3 regions of the Rhizobium sp. BK377 genome follow, and region 1 is predicted to be linked to each of the others. Evidence: predicted binding sites of a transcription regulator. Region 1 holds the regulator's gene; each other region holds the start of a gene.
The links. Region 1 encodes LexA, which represses DNA repair genes until DNA is damaged. Its sites were predicted from a motif close to TGTTCNNNNTGTGTTCNG; they were not measured.

Region 1 (3,262 bases):
AACCATGAAAGCATGCTCGCGGCTTTCCATCTGGCACGGGCCTGCGATGAGCGAAAGCTTGGCGGAATTGGAAAACAGAACCTGGCCAGCGCCTTCGCCGATCCGGACCTCTGCATTGGTAGTGGAGCTCATGATGTTTCCTCGAAGGCGAAGAGCACGCCCTGTCCGGGCGTGGGCTTCACCAGAATACGGTTGCCCTTGCGTGTATAGGTCACCCCGTTAGCAGCCAAATGCGCTTCTGTCACGGCCAGATCGCCGACGGCAAAGAGGACGGCCCGGCCGCGCAGGCCGCGATCGGTATCCGGTATCACCAGATCGTAGTAGGCCTCCAGCCCCTCAGGGGTCATCAGGCTGATTTTCGCTTTTCCGGTAGGGACGTCCAGCCCGAAACTCGTTTCCTCCGCAGAGGCAGCTTTTGCGGCCGTGCGAACGAACTCGCTGAAGGCTGCCGGCTCCTGCGCGGTGAGAACAATCTCGGCAATGTTTGTCACGCCGTTGGCATGAGTCTCCAGCGCGCTGCGGTCGGCAGGAAGCGGGTTGACGCGCTCGACAGCGAAGAGAAAGAAATCCGGCGCCCGGAGATCGCCGGCAAAAGCGAGCCGAAAGCCGGCAACGCTTTCGGTACCATCAGGCATTTTCACAGGACGTTCGAACTGCAGCACAGAACCTGCACTTATGCCGTCCCTCGCGAACCGAGCATGTTCATGCCTCGCATCCGCTGTCGCGAAGGCGATGGCGGACAGTCCCTCGCCGCCGCAGCGGAAGCGGAAAGCCTGGTTGCGGGCAGTAAAAACATTCCCCTCACGCGCCGTCTCCTCGCTTTCCTCCACACTCGCCACACCCAACGGCTCGATATAGGTTTTATCGGCGAAGAAAACGCAGGCATTTTCCGTGCCAAAGGGATGTCGGGCATCGGGCGCGACGGTAAAGCCAAGCTTGCCCAGCCTTTCGCGCGCAAGATCAATATCGGTAACCGGCAAAACGAGATGATCGATCGGAAGCGTTTCTTGGCTCATCAGTTCCCTCCAGCAACTACAAGGAGATGTGCTTCAGCAAGCGCCATGAGACAAGGCCGGGAAGGCTTGGGGGCCAAGAAAAATAAAATTCTCGACAGAATGAACAGAAGTTTTACGAAAATTTAGCTACTTGCAGAACACATATGGAACATATAGTGTCCGTTCTGGATTTGTTTCAAGATGGGGTTAGACGCCATGCTTACGCGCAAACAACAGGAACTCCTTCTTTTCATTCACGAAAGGATGAAGGAGTCAGGCGTTCCGCCGTCTTTCGACGAAATGAAGGACGCTCTGGATCTGGCCTCAAAATCCGGTATCCATCGGCTGATCACGGCGCTCGAGGAACGCGGTTTCATTCGCCGGCTTCCGAACCGGGCTCGTGCGCTCGAAGTCATCAAATTGCCGGAAGCCTATAACCCAAGCCTGCAGCAGCGGCGCGGCTTTTCGCCGAGCGTCATCGAGGGCAGTCTTGGCAAACCCCAGCCGGTGGCACCTCCTGCCTCGGCAAAGCCCGCACCCGCGGCCGATAACAGCAATGCGGTCTCCGTTCCCGTCATGGGCCGCATCGCTGCCGGTGTTCCGATCTCGGCAATCCAGAACAATACGCATGACATCACCGTTCCCGCCGATATGCTGGGTTCAGGCGAGCATTATGCCCTCGAAGTTCGCGGCGACTCGATGATCGAAGCCGGGATTTTCGATGGCGACACGGTTATTATCCGCAATGGCAGCACCGCCAATCCGGGCGATATCGTCGTCGCGCTGGTCGATGACGAGGAAGCCACGCTCAAGCGCTTCCGCCGCAAGGGCGCATCGATTGCGCTCGAGGCAGCAAACCCTGCTTACGAGACCCGCATTTTTCCACCGGACCGTGTCAAGGTCCAGGGCAAGCTCGTCGGCCTCATTCGCCGCTATCACTGACCGGCGACAGGCTGGCGTCTGCGAATGTGTTGCTGCGCCAGTCATAGGCGCGGTGGCGCATCCAAGGGCGCCGCAATGTGTCGAATGCGATTGCGACCTCCGCTCCTTTATCGGTGAATCGAAGTTCAACAGAACCCGTCTTGCGCAGCGTTTCGCCGGTAAAGAGCAGCGCGCCGGAACGGCAACGGTCGAAGCGCAATCGAACAGCGGTCACGACAATATCAGCCGTATCACAGGCGGGCCCGAGATAGGCAGCATTGTCGATGACGGTCAGTTTCTTTCCATTGCCGAGCAAGGCGGTGCACCAGGCGCTCTTCAGGCAGGAGAAGCGTGAAGGGCGACCGGTGGCAACTGACTGTTTCATCGCCTCTCTCGCTTCATCCTGTTGTTCTGGCGAGAGCTGCAGCCTTTTGCCGTCTGGCGCAGTGGGTGGCGCCTTGGCAACTTGGAGCATAACCGGCTTCTGATGCTCTTCGATCGCAAGTGCCCTCTGCCATTGTTCGAAGATGAAGGCGGGCGGCTTTTCACGGTTCGAAGCCATCGCCTGTCCGTCGATTATAGCGACTAGGCCGCCATCTTCGGAAATGGCGATGTCGGGCATCGCTTGTGACGGAAGCAGCACTACAGCAAGCGTTGAGACCGCCACAATTGCGGTTCCCATGTGCTGCAGACGGGTTCTGAGCAGGGTCAGCAGCAGAAAGCCGAAGACGGCTGCCGGGAAGTACCAACCGGGCAAGCGGCCCACATCAATATTGCCACCCCAGCCCGATACCGTCGTTGCGATTTTTATCACCAGATCAAGCCCGAAGCCTGCAACCTGCCATACCGGACCATCAAGGCCAAAAGGCATCAGCAGCATCGCCAGCATCCCGGCCGGCATGACGATGAAGGAAATAACCGGCATAGCCGCGAGATTTGCCGGCAGGCCATAGGCAGTCAGGCGGTGGAAATGCTCGATCGAAAACAGTGCCGTCGAGAAACCACCGATCAACGACGTCAGGAAGACGCCCCCGAAGAATCCGCCGACGACGAAGAAGGGTTTCATGATCGGCAGCTTGGCAAAGGCATTCTCCCGCATCGGGCGCCCCTTCCAGAGATCGTAGCCGGCAACCAGGGCAAGCGTCGCGGCGAAAGACATCTGGAAGCTTGGTCCGAGCACTTCCGATGGCGAGACGGCGAGGATCACGAGAGCGGAAAGCGCCACGTTTCTGAGACTGATCGACGGACGGTCGAAGAAGACGGCTACCAGCATGATCGCCATCATGATGAAGGCGCGTTCGGCGGAGACGGCAAAACCCGAGATCAGATAGTAGGCCGTCACCGCA
Region 2 (3,262 bases), on a different contig from region 1:
GCGGTGCGCTTGGGCTGTTCTGTGGTCTTGCCTGCAAGGCCGGCACTTTCTCGAAGTGCGGCCAAAAGGTCGTTCGGCTTCGAAACCTGCACCTTCTTCGGTTTGGGAAGGGACCTGCCTTCGAGTTTAGCGCGGACCAGTTCGGCGACAGCCCGCTCATAGCGGTCATCGAAAGTGGCCGGGTCGAACTCGCCAATCTTCGTCGAAATGATATGCTTGGCAAGATCGAGCATCTCTCCCTCGATCTTCAGCTTGGGTATCTCTTCGAACGCCGTCTTCGACGAGCGGACCTCATAATCGTATTGGAGAGTGTTTGCGATCATGCCGGCGCCATGCGGGCGGATGAGAACCGTGCGCATGCGTCGGAAGAGGACGGTCCTTGCGATCGCCGCGACCTTCGCTCTCTTCATTCCGTCCCGCAGCAGTGTAAACGCATCGGATCCCACCCGGTCGCTCGGCGTCAGGTAGTAAGGCTTGTCGAAATAGACGTCGTCGATCTCGGAGCAGGGGACGAAGGCTTCGATCTCCAGGGTCTTGTTGCTCTCGGGGATGGTCGCGGCGATCTCCTCCGGATCGATCATGATGTAGCGACCATCGTCGATCTCGAAACCCTTCGTCTGTTCCTCTTTCGGCACCGGCTCCTCGGTCTCGCTGTCGACGAAGATGCGGTTCACCCGGTTGCCCGTCGCCTTGTTGACCGTGTTGAAGGTGATACGCTCTGCTGTTGAGGCAGCTGTATAGAGCGCAACGCCGCAGCTCACCTCTCCAACCTTCAAGAACCCCTTCCATTGGGCACGATGTCCTGGCGCCATGACGCGATACTCCTGATCGACGATTGTCGACTCAAGTCTGGCGAAGGTGATTCGTTCCGATGCGAAACGAATTAATTTCAATGGCTTGCCACCTGATGTTGAGAAGGCGATTCCAGCACGTCTGCGTCGCAAATTCCACGGCCCAAGGGCAGCCTCAAGGGGTATGGCGAAGGCGCCGCCTCATTTGAGGTCGTTCCCCGTCGGCTGCCTCCAGGGGCATTCGCGCGTCGATCAGACCTGGAAACCGGGTCTGGCATCGGTCGATCCCATCGAGTGAAACCATTCTCGGACAACCCATGGACATGCGTCTTCGAAGCTGCTCGAAGCTGAGGCTCGCTCCGTATTGCTTGACCAATGCTTGGCGGTCGAGATCGGCGCGGCGATCGCATGCGAGGCATTCAACGGAAATAATCGGATCGCGGAATTCGCGGATGGTCAGCTGGTTATAGGTATTTTTTCTCATCGATGACATCTTGGATACAGTCGCGATCGACCAGCTATTGGTTTGATTTTTAGATGTTTTTTCGATTAACTCGAGTATAGATTGTCGTCGTATAGGAATATTCACCCGATACATGCGCGTTGACTCACATTCATTCAAGGAACAAATAAGGAACATATGCGCTGTTGCGCAATTAGAAAACTTGAATCTGAATGATGAACAGCCATGGCCCAGGCAAGTGCGAAGCCCATTATTTTCGAATTGAGGGAGCGCATTCGACACCTCGAAAGAGGTCAGCGAGCCAAACCGCTTGTCCTGCCGTTCGGCGTTCCGGAGATTGACCAGAGCCTTCCTGGCGGAGGACTGGGCTGCGGTGCTCTGCACGAGTTCGCAGGTGGCGGGACGGGAACGGTGGATGGCGCGGCTGCCGCTTTGATGGTGGCCGGAATAGCGGCGCGCATGAAGGGCAAGGTGCTTTGGTGCCTGACGAGGCCTGACCTGTTTTTTCCGGCGGTCTCGCAAGCGGGACTGCACCCCGATCGGGTCATCTTTTGCGAAAGCGATCGCGAGGAGGATGTTCTGGCATCAATGGAAGAGGGCCTGGCGTTCGGAGGTCTTGCAGCTGTGATCGGGGAATTGGTCCGATTGCCGATGACCGCGTCGCGCCGCCTGCATCTGGCTGCCGAGAAGACCGGCACGATGGCGATCGCTCTCAGGAGGTGGAGGAGACAATCCGAGGCCTCTGACTACGGTCAGCCGACAGCGTCGACGACAAGATGGCGGATCAGCGTGCTGCCCTCTGAGCCGTTACCCGTTTCCGGAGTAGGCCGGGCCAGGTGGCTGGCCGAATTGATGCGCGTGAAAGCAGGCGAGTGTGCTGAGTTCGAAATAGGAGCCTGTGATGCCAAGGGTCGTATCTGTTTACTTCCCGTTTCTGCCGACAGACCGGATCAGACGGCACGGCAAGGACGCAGTTCCGGCTGACCAGCCTCTGGTGGTGATCGCCAAAAGCGGATCGAAACGCTGGATTTCGGCTGCGGATAATAACGCCCGAAAGCTTGGTCTCCATTCCGGAATGCCGGCAAGCAAGGCGCAGGCGATGGTCTCCAATCTTGTGACCGTCGATGCCGACCCCACCGCGGACGCTGCTGCGCTCGAACGCCTGGCGCTGTGGGCGCTGCGGCAGTACAGCCCGGTCGTCGCAGTGGACGGTACCGACGGGATCGTGATGGACACAGAAGGGGCCGACCATCTTCAGGGGGGCGAGGATCGGCTGATTTCGGGACTGGTGAACATGCTTCGCGCGCGGGGTCTCACAGCACGGGCGGCAGTTGCCGACACGCGGGGTGCCGCCCATGCGGTCGCCCGCCTGACATCTGCCGAGACGACGGTCGTTCCGATAGGAGGTCTTGCAAAGGCGGTGGTCGGACTGCCGATCCACTGCCTGAGACTACCGCTGGATACCACCCAGGGATTGAGGGCCATGGGCATCGAGACAGTCGGCGAACTGTCGGTACTGCCGCGCGCGCCGTTGACGCTTCGGTTCGGTCCGGAGCCGGGAAGACGGCTCGACCAGTTGTTCGGGCGCGTCGCCGAACCGATCGAGCCGCTTCGCACGCCGGAGCTGGTCGAGGTGTCGCGCAATTTTCAGGAACCGATCGGTGCTGCCGAGACGATCGCGAAATACGTCCGACGCCTGGTCGGCCAGCTGACGACGGAACTGGAGAGCCGCGGTCTCGGCGTCAGGCGGTCCGATCTCATCATCCATCGGGTTGACAATACGAGGCAGTCCCTGCGAGCCGGATTGGCGAAGCCTGTGCGTGACCCGGCCCGTCTCTCCAAACTGTTATGCGACCGCATCGAGAAAATCGATCCGGGCTACGGGATCGAGCGAATGGTCCTCGCCGCAATCATGGCCGAGCCGCTCGAAGAGAAGCAGACCGCCGCGTCCCTCATCGAAGAGCAGGTCGTCGATATCACGCCCTTGGTCGACATCCTCGGCAACCGT
Region 3 (3,262 bases), 1.6 Mb from region 1:
TTCCGATCGGGGCTCGGCCAGAATCCTTTACCGCCCGAATATAGGCTTCCATCTCATCGGCAGTTTGCTTGACACCTTCGAAAGTGTCGGTCCGTTGCAGGCTGGCAAAGGGAGTGAAGATTTCGGCATCTGCACTGAACTCGGCCAGCCGTTCGCTAACGAAGTTCGTATCGCGCGGGGCATGGTCGCCATTCGTCATGTCGAGGAAATCATCGTCATCGAGCATGTTTATTTGCGTGGCGTATCCGCTCGCCGAGCCGGGACCATTGAAAACTTCCAGCTTTTCCTCGGCTTCGACATCAATGTCCTGCGGGCTGCCGAACCGGGGCAGCGGCACGTCGCGGTGGGCGATTTCGGAAAGCTTTTCGAGGCTTTCCTCGAAGGGACGGCCGAACCGATGGGGACTGCTGTAGAGGATATCATAGCTCACACTTCTGTAGTCGACGTCGGGATCGTAATCTTTGAGCATGAGATCGGAAGCGAAGGCGGGAGCGCTGTTGACCAGATCGTCGAGCGCCGGATCGTTTTCCGCAGGACCCGTGCCCTCCGTCAGCTCCGCACGCAGCCTCATCTCTTCGGTCGTCGTTTCGAATATGCCGATGAAATGGGCGATGATTTCTGAGAATTTCTCGATTTGCATTGCCTTGGCCCTCCCTGTCGAAGAAACGACCGGCCATGCGATCCCCTTCTGCTGGAGCCGCGCTGTTCGTCAATTCGCACGCAAGCATTCAAACTGCACCGGCCGAGGCCGGTGCAGTCCTTTCTTGGTCTAGGAGGTTAGTGTCCGCTGCTGTCGTCGCCGACATCGGAAACATGCGAGTTGCCGCCGATGACACTGGAGTCGACTGTATTGCTGAGCATGTTGGCGCCCTGCACGAGCTCCAGATGGAAGCCCGAGTTGGCAAGGATCGCGGAAGCATCTGCCGTCGAAGTGCCTGCGACGTCGTCGCCTGTCTTGAGATCCCAGCTCTTGCCGTCCATATCGACGCCGTCAGCACCATGAGCGGTGCCGGCATCCGCATTCAGATGATTCTGAGCACCGGCGTTGTCCATCCTGACGTTCCAGGCCTGATCCTGATCTGCGAGATGGTTCGCCTGGACGATGCTGAAACCGGTGTCGTTGCCCTCGCCGTTCAGCGAATTGTTGAGAATGCTGTCGACATCGAGGGTGAAGGAGAAGTCATCGCCGATGTCAAAGGTAAGGTCGTGGCCGGCAACGCCGAGGTTTCCGAAGTCCTTGACATCATGGATGACGGCAAAATCCGTGTCCGTCTTGTTGAAGCTGTCGCTGGTCGTCTTGGTATCCGTGACCGTCTTAATGTCAGTCTCGGTCTTGGTGAACGTGTCGTTGTCGCTGATCGTTGTAGTATCGTTGTCGCTGTAAGACTTGGAATCGTAGCTCCAGTCGTAGTCCGACTTCGTGGTGGTGGTTGTGTCGTTGTCATTTATGGTGGTCGTCTTGGTGTCGTCGTCCGACTTGTAGGACCAGTCGTATTCATTGTCGCGGTTGTCGCCGTTGTCGGCCTTCACGTCCACGTCGGCATTGACGTTGACGTCCGTGCTGTTGTCGGTGTTATTGCGATTGTCGCCATTGGCGATACCGCCGACGTAACCTGTGGAATCGTCATCGATTTCGGTCGAATTTATGGCGCTGGAAAAGCCATCGGCCAAAGCGCCCACCTTGACGGTGTCGTCATCCGAACCCTTGGAATCATAAGGCATTACAGTTCCCTCCAGAAAAAAACTGGAGCAGCTTTCGAAGTCCCTCTCATCTCAAATGGGATCTTTGCTCGCGCTTGCTCCATTGCGCTAATATGGGCAGATGTACTTGGTACCTTTTCACCTGCAGATTATCGCGATTTGTTGGCCAAATTCTGTATTGGGATAGTGCCTACTCAGTACAAAGACGCACAGATCCGGTCCCGGACTCGATATGAGCGCGAGCAAGACAGTCGAACTTCTTTTTGAGTTTCCTCGAAAGAAGACCAAGTATCAAAAACACATGCCGATACTTGATTTTCACGTCACCGCTTGGGCGACTATCGCAGACTGATGGAAAAAAATGGGTCCCGATAGATATCAATTCGGGCTAAGGCATCCGAGAGGCGGCTTCAGCACACTGATTAAGCCGCGCCGGATCGCAGACCCGGCGAAGCTGTGTACGAATTCGGGACAGCATTCCATGCCTCGGAATCAGACTGCTTCGAATGATAGCGATATAGCGAAGTTAAGCCCGTAAGGTTCTCTCTCTTATTTTAAAATATCATCTGTTCATTACCACGTTGCTTTCGTATGTCTCGAACTAATACACGCCGCTTTATATCGTGATTTAGTTGAAATACCGCCCGCTGGTATGTTTCTTGTCTGAAATACAACCATAAAGTGGCAAAAAATAAATATAACTTTGTGACAACTAACCCATTTGGGCCATTTCTTTCCTTCGTAATTCATATTACCATAATTAAGAAATGCCTAAAAGATAAGGCGGTCACATGCCTAGGGGCAATGTTCGTTGGCATGTAATACCCGCCATCGCGCCAATGGGAGTAGATGCTCCGAGTTTTGTAAAGTGTAGCGCTAGGGGAGGCGTATATGTTCATGGTTGGGTCGGAAGTCGGAAATTCGGATCAGGCAAGAAGACTGAGCCCGAACGGAGAAACAGTCCTGGTAATCGCTAAGGCGGACTTGTTCTCCGAATGCATGGTTGAGGCATTGGCAAAGAAATTCCCGAATTTCGATGTCGTAAGCGTATCGAGCGCGCAGTCCATATCCGAGAAGGATATTCAAGACATGCGGCTTGTTCTTTTCTATCATGTCGCCGGCGCCGAGTTGCACGATGCGCTGCAGGTCGTTCGTGAAAGCCGTCCGGACGCATCCATCGGCCTTGTCGTCGAAGCTATCGACATGATGGAACCCTATATCAGCCGTCTTGTCGAAGCGCGCGTCGTCGATGGCGTCCTTCCGCTCAATCTGCGGCTGGATGTCTTCATGGCGGCAATCGACCTGCTGATGAAGGGCGGCGAGCATTTTCCATCCGCACTTCTAGGTCGCCTGTCCAACCGCGCGACGGCACAACTTGAGCCCTCGCTATACCAGACGAAGTCCGTCGACGCAGCGCGTGCCAATGCGCTGAAGCTTCGCCGCAACAGCATGGCGGCTCTGACCACGCGCGAGGTGCAGATCCTCGACCTCATCTGCAAGGGCACGCAGAACAAGATCATTGCCGACAAGCTTCACCTGTCCGAAAACACGGTTAAGGTCC

Region 2: FHT92_RS24770 (ImuA family protein) is a predicted target of LexA. The motif match lies at 1,413-1,430, and genes of this name have one in related genera.
Region 3: FHT92_RS08460 (fibrinogen-binding protein) is a predicted target of LexA. The motif match lies at 1,735-1,752, and genes of this name have one in related genera.

The regions. Positions count from the first base shown of each region.
Region 1 covers NZ_JACIAC010000001.1:98,824-102,085, forward strand. Annotated here, with positions in the region: gene kdsA (3-deoxy-8-phosphooctulonate synthase) at 1-132, opposite strand, end outside; gene FHT92_RS00460 (VOC family protein) at 129-1,016, opposite strand; gene lexA (transcriptional repressor LexA) at 1,212-1,937, shown strand; gene FHT92_RS00470 (ComEC/Rec2 family competence protein) at 1,918-3,262, opposite strand, start outside.
Region 2 covers NZ_JACIAC010000007.1:206,773-210,034, forward strand. Annotated here, with positions in the region: gene FHT92_RS24760 (Ku protein) at 1-812, opposite strand, end outside; gene FHT92_RS24765 (hypothetical protein) at 967-1,275, opposite strand; gene FHT92_RS24770 (ImuA family protein) at 1,480-2,238, shown strand; gene FHT92_RS24775 (Y-family DNA polymerase) at 2,156-3,262, shown strand, end outside.
Region 3 covers NZ_JACIAC010000001.1:1,707,136-1,710,397, reverse strand. Annotated here, with positions in the region: gene FHT92_RS08465 (hypothetical protein) at 1-640, opposite strand, end outside; gene FHT92_RS08460 (fibrinogen-binding protein) at 778-1,722, opposite strand; gene FHT92_RS08455 (response regulator transcription factor) at 2,593-3,262, shown strand, end outside.